DNA from 4 places in the Streptomyces sp. NPDC034084 genome. Region 2 is predicted to be linked to each of the others. Evidence: riboswitches for the same ligand, from Rfam matches in the RefSeq annotation. Region 2 holds a riboswitch; each other region holds the start of a gene.
What was found. Region 2 has a riboswitch for cobalamin ahead of ACZ51I_RS16345 (ribonucleoside-diphosphate reductase subunit alpha). Riboswitches for the same ligand answer to the same signal wherever they lie in the genome.
Positions count from the first base shown of each region.

Region 1: linked by a shared signal. The riboswitch ahead of cobN (cobaltochelatase subunit CobN) and the one ahead of ACZ51I_RS16345 (ribonucleoside-diphosphate reductase subunit alpha) in region 2 are both predicted to bind cobalamin.
Region 3: linked by a shared signal. The riboswitch ahead of ACZ51I_RS00310 (cobalamin biosynthesis protein) and the one ahead of ACZ51I_RS16345 (ribonucleoside-diphosphate reductase subunit alpha) in region 2 are both predicted to bind cobalamin.
Region 4: linked by a shared signal. The riboswitch ahead of ACZ51I_RS12785 (energy-coupling factor ABC transporter permease) and the one ahead of ACZ51I_RS16345 (ribonucleoside-diphosphate reductase subunit alpha) in region 2 are both predicted to bind cobalamin.

Region 1 is NZ_JBVISK010000005.1:405,036-407,224, forward strand. It holds gene ACZ51I_RS20345 (cobalamin biosynthesis protein CobG) at 1-751, opposite strand, end outside; cobalamin riboswitch at 827-963, shown strand; gene cobN (cobaltochelatase subunit CobN) at 1,004-2,189, shown strand, end outside.
Region 2 is NZ_JBVISK010000004.1:263,535-265,723, reverse strand. It holds gene ACZ51I_RS16350 (GNAT family N-acetyltransferase) at 41-541, shown strand; cobalamin riboswitch at 596-718, shown strand; gene ACZ51I_RS16345 (ribonucleoside-diphosphate reductase subunit alpha) at 849-2,189, shown strand, end outside.
Region 3 is NZ_JBVISK010000001.1:55,973-58,161, forward strand. It holds gene ACZ51I_RS00300 (inorganic phosphate transporter) at 1-851, shown strand, start outside; gene ACZ51I_RS00305 (hypothetical protein) at 868-1,089, shown strand; cobalamin riboswitch at 1,217-1,356, shown strand; gene ACZ51I_RS00310 (cobalamin biosynthesis protein) at 1,392-2,189, shown strand, end outside.
Region 4 is NZ_JBVISK010000003.1:405,176-407,364, forward strand. It holds gene ACZ51I_RS12780 (energy-coupling factor ABC transporter substrate-binding protein) at 1-239, opposite strand, end outside; gene ACZ51I_RS12785 (energy-coupling factor ABC transporter permease) at 236-934, opposite strand; cobalamin riboswitch at 964-1,169, opposite strand; gene ACZ51I_RS12790 (PTS-dependent dihydroxyacetone kinase phosphotransferase subunit DhaM) at 1,248-1,700, opposite strand; gene dhaL (dihydroxyacetone kinase subunit DhaL) at 1,697-2,189, opposite strand, start outside.

The sequences.
Region 1 (2,189 bases), on a different contig from region 2:
GCGGTGCGGGTACGGGCTCCGCCGTGATCCCGGCCCGCGCGAGGGTCGCGGCCCAGTCCGGTACGTGCTCGTCGGGCAGCTCGTGCGGCCGCCAGGCCCCGTTCCCGGCGGCCCCGGCCGCGTCGAGGAACGCGAGGGCCACGGCGAGGGCGGCGGGCACGGCATCGGCGGCGGCGAGGCGGAAGGACCGGGCGCCGAGCCCCAGCAGGACGGAGCCGTCCCGTCCTGCGACCAAGCTCACATCTCCGCCGAGCCCGGCGACGTCCCCGCGTCCGTCGTCCAGGACGAACAGGAACCGGCCCGAAAGGGACGCGGCCCGGGGTTCCGCGCACAGGGCGGTGTCCAGGGCGCGCGCCCACAACTGCACGTCCGCGTAACCGAGTCCGTCGAGTCCCGCGCCGGGCGAGGCCACGATGTTGCGGACGCGCTCGTGGGTGGGGGAGGGCAGCAGCCCCGCGCCGGCCAGGAGCGCCGCGAGCTCCGCACCGCAGCTCTCGCCGAGGCCGCGCAGCTCCGCGTTCCCCCGCGAGGTGATGCTGATCCGTCCGTCGCCGAGCGACTCGGAGGCGCGGGCCAGAACCTCGGCCTGATGCGTCGTCAGTCGCCCTGCGGGCAGGCGCAGTCGGGCCAGGCGGCCGTCGTCGGCGGGGTGCAGGCGCAGCGCCCCGGGGCAGGCGTCGCCACGGTCCCGTATACGAGCTTCGCCCGGTTCGGGCGTCGGGGGTGGGGTGGGCGGCATGGCGGCGAGCATACCGACGGGGAACCGGGCGGCCACCGAGTGTGATCCGGTCGACCCTCCGGGCCCCTCCGCCCGGGGACGGCACGATCTAGGATGCAGAGCGGCATGGGGTCCCAGGACCCCGGGGAGGAAGCCCGGTGAGAATCCGGCGCGGTCCCGCCACTGTGAGCCCGAGCCGGCGACGGCGCGGGTGAGTCAGGAACTCCTGCCGTCCATACGACCACCCGGGGCGCGGACAACCCCGAGGAAGGGCCTGAGCCCACCATGCTCCTGCTGCTGTCGCACTCCGACACCGACCTGCTCAGCGCCCGCGCGGCCGGGGGTCCGGTGGAGTACCGCTTCGCCAACCCCTCCCGGCTCCCGCTCGCCGACCTCCCCGCCCTGCTCGACGGCGCCGACCTGGTCGTCGTCCGCCTCCTCGGCGGGGTCCGCTCCTGGCAGGAGGGCCTGGACACGGTCCTCGCCGCCGGAAAGCCGGTCGTCGTGCTCAGCGGCGAACAGGCCCCCGACGCCCAGCTGATGGAGACCTCCACCGTCCCCATCGGCGTCGCCACCGAGGCGCACGCCTACCTGGCGCACGGCGGCCCGGCCAACCTGGAGCAGCTGGCCCGCTTCCTCTCCGACACCGTCCTGCTCACCGGCCACGGCTTCGAGGCCCCGGCCGCCGCGCCCACCTGGGGCCCGCTGGAGCGGACCGTACGGAACGAGACCGGCCCGACCGTCGCCGTGCTCTACTACCGCGCCCACCACATGAGCGGGAACACCGCCTTCGTCGACGCCCTCTGCGGGGCGATCGAGGACGCCGGCGCGCGGGCCCTCCCGCTGTACGTGGCGTCCCTGCGCGCCCCCGAGGCTGAGCTGATCTCCGTACTGGAGGGGGCCGACGCGATCGTCACCACCGTCCTCGCGGCCGGCGGCACCAAGCCGGCCGAGGCGCAGGCCGGCGGCGACGAGGAGGCCTGGGACGCGGGCGCGCTCGCCGCGCTCGACGTGCCGATCCTCCAGGCGCTGTGCCTGACGGGCTCGCGATCGGCGTGGGAGGAGAACGACGAGGGTCTCTCCCCGCTGGACGCCGCCAGCCAGGTCGCCGTCCCGGAGTTCGACGGCCGGCTCATCACCGTCCCGTTCTCCTTCAAGGAGATCGACGCCGACGGTCTGCCCGCGTACGTCGCGGACGCCGAGCGCGCGGCCCGCGTCGCCGGGATCGCCGTCCGGCACGCCCGGCTCCGCCACATCCCGAACGCCGAGAAGAAGCTGGCGCTCGTCCTCTCCGCGTACCCGACGAAGCACTCCCGCATCGGCAACGCGGTCGGCCTCGACACCCCCGCCTCCGCCGTCTCCCTGCTCCGCCGTCTCATCGCCGAGGGCTACGACTTCGGCCCCGTCGAGGACCTCCCCGGCCTCGTCTCCGGCGACGGCGACGAGCTGATCTACGCCCTCATCGAGGCCG
Region 2 (2,189 bases):
GGGCCCCTTCGCGTCCCCCGGGGAAGGCAGACTGCCTCCCATGGACTTCACGATCAGGGCGGTACGGCCCGAGGAGTACGAGGAATTCGGTGACCTCACCGGGCTGACCTACCTGAACGACGGGCTGCTGCTGCACGGCGAGGACGACTTCTACCTGGACGTGCTCCGCGACACGGCCCGGCGGGCGCGCGAGAGCGAGGTGCTCGTCGCCGTCGGCCCGGAGGGCGGCATCACCGGCGGCGTCACCTTCGCCCACGGCGGCACCCCCTGGGCGGACATCGCCGTCCCGGGCGAGGCCGAGTTCCGGATGCTCGTGGTCGCGCCGGAAGCCCGCGGCAGGGGCATCGGGGAAGCCCTCGTACGCGCCTGCGTGGACCGGGCGGCGGCCCTCCCCGGGTGCGCGCGCCTGGTCCTCTCCACGGACGGCCTGATGGTCTCGGCGCACCGGATCTACGAGCGGCTCGGCTTCGTCCGCACCCCCGAGCGGGACTGGGAGCCCGTCCCGGGCCATGCGCTGCGGACGTACGCCCTGGAGCTGTAGCCCCCGACCCGACACAACATGTGGGGGGTGCCACGAGCGGCGCCCCCCACATGTATGCTCGTCCTCGCTGTCGACGCAGGGAAATCCGGCGCGAATCCGGAACTGTCCCGCAACGGTGTGCTTCGTGCGGTTTCGTACGCGGTGAGTCCGAAGACCTGCCGACAGCGCGCCCGGTCCGTCCGTTCCGGGTGCCACAGACGTCCGGGCCTCGCGGAGTGGGCCGGTGGACGCGGCGCACCCGCGCGTACGGGTGCCCGCCTGCCCGCCTCCCGCCCGCGGCCCCGAGCCGAGCGAGGGAGAGCCCCACGTGACCATCGCGCCCGCCGATCCGGCCGCAGCGATCGAGACCGACGGCCCCGGGACCGTACTCCTGCGGACCCTGACCGATCTCACCGCCGACCTCCCGGACACCGACCCCGGCAAGGTCGCCGCCGCCGCGCTCCGCGGCCGCAGCGCCCTGTCGGACGAGGCGGAGCTGCGCGAGCTGGCCACCGAGGCGGCCGCCGGCCTGATCGCCGACGACCCGGCGTACTCCCGGCTCGCCGCCCGGCTCCTCACCCTCACCATCGCCGACGAGGCCGCCGGCCAGGGCGCCGTCTCCTTCTCGGCCTCCGTCGCCGTCGGGCACCGCGAGGGCCTCATCGCCGACCGCACCGCAGAGTTCGTCACGCTGCACGCGGCACGCCTCGACGCGACCGTCGACCCGGCCGGCGACGACCGCTTCGGCTACTTCGGTCTGCGCACCCTCTACTCGCGCTACCTGCTCCGCCACCCGATCACCCGCAAGGTGATCGAGACCCCGCAGCACTTCATGCTGCGCGTGGCCTGCGGCCTGGCCGAGGACGACTCGGTCCGCGCCCTCGACGAAGTGGCCGCGCTGTACGGCCTGATGAGCCGCCTGGACTACCTGCCGTCCTCCCCCACGCTCTTCAACTCCGGCACCCGCCACCCGCAGATGTCCTCCTGCTACCTCCTGGACTCCCCCCAGGACGAGCTGGACTCCATCTACGACCGCTACCACCAGGTCGCGCGCCTCTCGAAGCACGCGGGTGGCATCGGCCTCTCCTACTCCCGCATCCGCGCCCGCGGTTCGCTGATCCGCGGCACCAACGGCCACTCCAACGGCATCGTGCCGTTCCTGAAGACCCTCGACGCCTCCGTCGCCGCCGTGAACCAGGGCGGCCGCCGCAAGGGCGCCGCCGCGGTCTACCTGGAGACCTGGCACGCCGACATCGAGGAGTTCCTGGAGCTCCGCGACAACACGGGCGAGGACCAGCGCCGTACGCACAACCTGAACCTCGCGCACTGGATCCCGGACGAGTTCATGCGCCGCGTCAACGCCGACGCCGAATGGTCGCTGTTCTCCCCGGCGGACGTGCCCGAGCTCGTCGACCTGTACGGCGAGGAGTTCGACGCCGCCTACCGCAAGGCCGAGGCGGCGGGCCTGGCCCGCAAGACGATGCCGGCCCGCGACCTGTACGGCCGGATGATGCGGACCCTGGCCCAGACCGGCAACGGCTGGATGACCTTCAAGGACGCCTCGAACCGTACGGCCAACCAGACCGCCGAGCCCGGCACCGTCGTCCACTCCTCGAACCTCTGCACCGAGATCATCGAGGTCACGAACGACGGCGAGACGGCCGTCTGC
Region 3 (2,189 bases), on a different contig from region 2:
CCGCGCCGATCGTCGCGGGTCTCGCCGCGATGCTCGCCACGAGGCTCACGTACAAGCTGGGCGCGAAGACCGACGAGAAGCACACCGCCAAGGGCTACCGGGTCGGCCAGATCGCCTCCGCCGGTCTCGTCTCCCTCGCCCACGGCACCAACGACGCCCAGAAGACGATGGGCATCATCACCCTCGCCCTGGTCACCGGCGGCGTCCTCGCCCCCGGCTCGAACCCCCCGATGTGGGTCATCGTCTCGGCCGGTCTGGCGATCGCGCTCGGCACCTACCTCGGCGGCTGGCGCATCATCCGCACCATGGGCAAGGGCCTCACCGACCTCCGGCCGCAGCAGGGCTTCGCCGCCCAGACCAGCGCCGCCACGGTCATCCTCGCCTCCTCGCACCTCGGCTTCTCCCTCTCCACCACCCAGTCCTGCTCGGGTGCCGTGATGGGTGCCGGTCTCGGCCGCAAGGGCGGTGTCGTCCGCTGGTCGACCGCGACCCGGATGTTCGTCGCCTGGGGTCTGACGCTGCCCGCCGCCGGCCTGGTCGGCGCCGGTGCCGAGTTCCTCACCCAACAGGGCCCCTGGGGCATCGTGGCCGTCGCGGTCCTGCTCGTCGCCGGCTCGGGCGTCATCTGGACGCTCTCCCGCCGCAAGCCGGTCGACCAGCACAACGTCACGGCCGACGACCTCGACGGCGACGGCGAGCCCGCGGGCGTCGTCACCACCGCCATCGCGGCCGTCACCCCGCCGCCGGCCGGCTCCGTCGCCGCCGTCACGGACGAGGACCTGAAGGCCACCATCCCCGCGCCGGTCCCCACGGACCCGGCCGCTCCCCCGGCCCCCGCCGCCGCGGTCTAAGGAACTGGAACCAAGCATGAAGATCGACTGGGCAGCCCTCGGCTCCGTCTTCGGAGTCAGCCTCGTGGCGACCGTCGCCCTCGTGGGCCTCTTCACCCTCGGTGTCATCGGCCTCTCCAAGCAGGAACAGGCCGCCGCCCAGGGGGGCTCCGCCGCCCTGGCCCGCACCGGCGCCTACGCCTGCTTCGCCCTGTGCCTGACGGCCGTGGCGTACGGCATCTACCTGATCGTCGCCTGACGGTCCCCGGTACCTCGGCCGGGCGGTCCGCACCTTCGGGTGCGGGCCGCCCGGCCGCCGTCTTTCCGGCGCCGTGTCTGTGGTGCTTCGCACAGTGACACGGTGCAGGTCAAGGGTGAGTTGACGGCTGTTCTCGGGCCGTGGTGGACTGCCGAGGCCATTACGGAGGCAGTAGAGGAAGTCCGGTGCGAATCCGGCGCGGTCCCGCCACTGTGACCGGATCCGAAGGGTCCGGGAGTCAGGAACTCTCGCCGCCGGTCACGTCGATCCAGGGCGCGGACCCTGAGTGAGGACACAGCGCCATGCCCGGCCGCAGCCCCAGACTTTCCCGAGCCCCCGGTGTCTTCGCGTACGGCGCGGCCGCGGGCCTCGCCGTCGACCTGCTCGTCGGCGACCCCCGCCGAGGGCACCCCGTCGCCGCCTTCGGCCGCGCGGCCGGCCGGGTCGAACGGGCCCTGTGGCGCGACCACCGCGGCTGGGGCGCCCTGCACACCGCCGTCTGCGCGGGTGGCACCGTCGCGGCGGGCGCCCTCGCCGCGCGTGCGGTACGGGGCAGCCGCGCCGGATCCGTCGCGCTCACCGCCGCCGCCGTCTGGGCCGTCGTCGGCGGTACGACCCTGGGGCGCGAGGCCCGCGCCATCGGCGGAGCGCTCGCCGCGGGGGACCTGGAGGTCGCCCGGGAACGGCTGCCGCACCTGTGCGGACGCGACCCGCACTCCCTCGACGGTCCCGCGATGGCCCGCGCGGTCGTCGAGTCCGTCGCCGAGAACACCTCCGACGCCGTTGTCGGTGCCCTCTTCTGGGGCGCCGTCGCGGGCGTGCCGGGGCTCGTCGGCTTCCGCGCCGTCAACACCCTGGACGCCATGGTCGGCCACAAGTCCCCCCGGTACCGGAGGTACGGCTGGGCCTCGGCCCGCCTCGACGACCTGGCCGGCTGGCCCGGGGCCCGGCTGACCGCCGCCCTCGCGACGGTCGCCGGCGGGAACCCGCGCGGAGCCGTACGGGCCTGGCGGGCGGACGCGTCGAAGCATCCGAGCCCCAACGCGGGGCCGGTGGAGGCCTCCTTCGCGGGCGCCCTCGGCGTACGGCTCGGGGGGACC
Region 4 (2,189 bases), on a different contig from region 2:
CCGATCGCCGCCTGGAGGGCGAAGAGCGCCGACTCGATCTCGCCGGACGGCGGCTCGTACAGCGGGCTGAACCACGGCTCGTAGTCCGGCTGGAGTTCCGTGATCGCGGTCTCCGCCTCGCCGTCGGAACCGGCGAACGGCTGCTCCTTGTGGTCGCCGAGGCCGAGCGCGAGCGGCAGGACCGCGAGCGCGGCGACGACGAGCAGCAGCAGGGTGTTGATCTTCGCGTTACGGCTCATCGCGCCGCCGCCTCCTCGTGCTGTTCCCGCCGCGCCGGAGCGAGCACGCCCAGCCGGGTCAGCTCGCCCTTGCTGGACTGCGTGAGCAGCCGCATCACGAGCACCGTGAGGAGACCCTCGCTCACCGCCAGCGGAATCTGGGTCACGGCGAAGATCCCGCCGAACTTGGCGAGCGCGCCGGGCACACCGCTGCCGGGGTCGGGGAACGCCAGGGCCAGCTGCACGCTGGTGACGCAGTACGTCGACAGGTCGGCGACGAACGCGCCGAAGAAGACGGCCACCATCAGCGGCGCACCGAACCGCCGCAGCAGCCGGTACGTCCCGTACCCCGCCCACGGCCCGACGATCGCCATCGAGAAGGCGTTGGCGCCGAGCGTGGTCAGCCCGCCGTGCGCGAGCAGCAGGGCCTGGAAGAGGAGGGTGATCGTCCCCAGGACGGCCATGATCGGCGGCCGGAAGAGGATCGCGCCCAGACCCGTACCGGTCGGATGGGAACAACTACCCGTCACGGACGGCAGCTTGAGCGCCGACAGGACGAAGGTGAAGGCGCCGGAGGCACCGAGCAACAGGGTGGATTCGGGATTCGACCGTACCTCGCGGGTCAGCGCGCGTACCCCGTGGACGACGAACGGAGCGGCCGCGACGCTCCAGGCTGCGGCGTGCACAGGGGGCAGATACCCCTCGGCTATATGCATGATCGGGAGACCCTCTCCAGCACCTCGTGGATGGACAACGCACCCTGGCCGGTCTCCTGGCTGACGGTCATACGGCCCGACTCCGCCTTCCCACACCGCCGCGGTCTCCCGCGCCGGTCCAGTGGCTTCCCCGAGGTGTTCCCCCCGGGGGTGGAGCCGGACCTCCCGATCACAGTGGCGAGGGCCGCACCGGTACCGCACCGGTTTCCCGTACACCAAGGCCCTGCGACATTAGTGTGTTGACCTGCTGGATCACAACACGGTCGCCACGCGGCGCGCCCCGATGATCACTCCACGCACTCGTGCGGCGCGCTCACTCCTTGCGGTAGGAGTACGCCTCCGAGGCCGCCGCCGCCACCGCGTCGAGGTCGCCGCCGGCGCTCGCCGTCACCAGCGCGGCGACCGCGCCCTCGACGAACGGCGCGTCCACGAGACGGGAGCCCGCGGGCAGTTCGTCACCCTCGGCGAGGAGCGCCTTCACGGTGAGGACCGCGCTGCCCAGGTCGACGAGGAGCGCCACCCCGGCGCCCCGGTCGACGGCCTCCGCCGCCGCGCGGATCAGCTCGGAACTCGTCCCGAGCCCGCCGTCCGGCGTCCCGCCCGCGGGCAGGACCGGCGCGAGGTCGCCGACGCCCGCGAGGCCGCGGGCGAGCTCGGCCACGGCCGTCGCGACCGCCGCGCTGTGCGAGACGAGGACGATGCCGACGGGCGCCGAGTCGGCTGCCAACGGCTCCGGGGCCCCGGCGGCTCCGGCCGCGGGGCTCATCGCGCCCCCTCCGCGCGCGCGGTCACGGCGAGCGCCGCGAACAGCAGCGCCGACGACGTCGCCCCCGGATCCTGGTGCCCGATCGACCGCTTCCCGAGATAACTGGCCCTCCCCTTGCGCGCCTGGAGGGGTACGGTTCCGAGGGCGCCCTCCTCGGCGGCGGCGCGGGCCGCCTCGTACGAGCTCCGCAGCCCCTCCACGCCGGGCACGAGGGCGTCGAGCATCGTCTTGTCGCCCACCTGGGCACCGCCCAGCTGCGACACGGCGGTCACCCCGGCACCGAGCGCCTCCGCCAACCGGTGCCGGGTGACCTCCGCGTCCTCGCCCAGGGCCTTGCCGGTGCGCCGCAGCAGCGTCCCGTACAGCGGTCCCGAAGCGCCGCCGACGGTGGAGATGAGCTGCCGTCCGGCGGCGGTCAGCACCGCGCCCGGAGTCGCCGGAGGCTCCTTCGCCAGGACCTCCGTCACGGCGGCGAACCCCCGCTTGAGA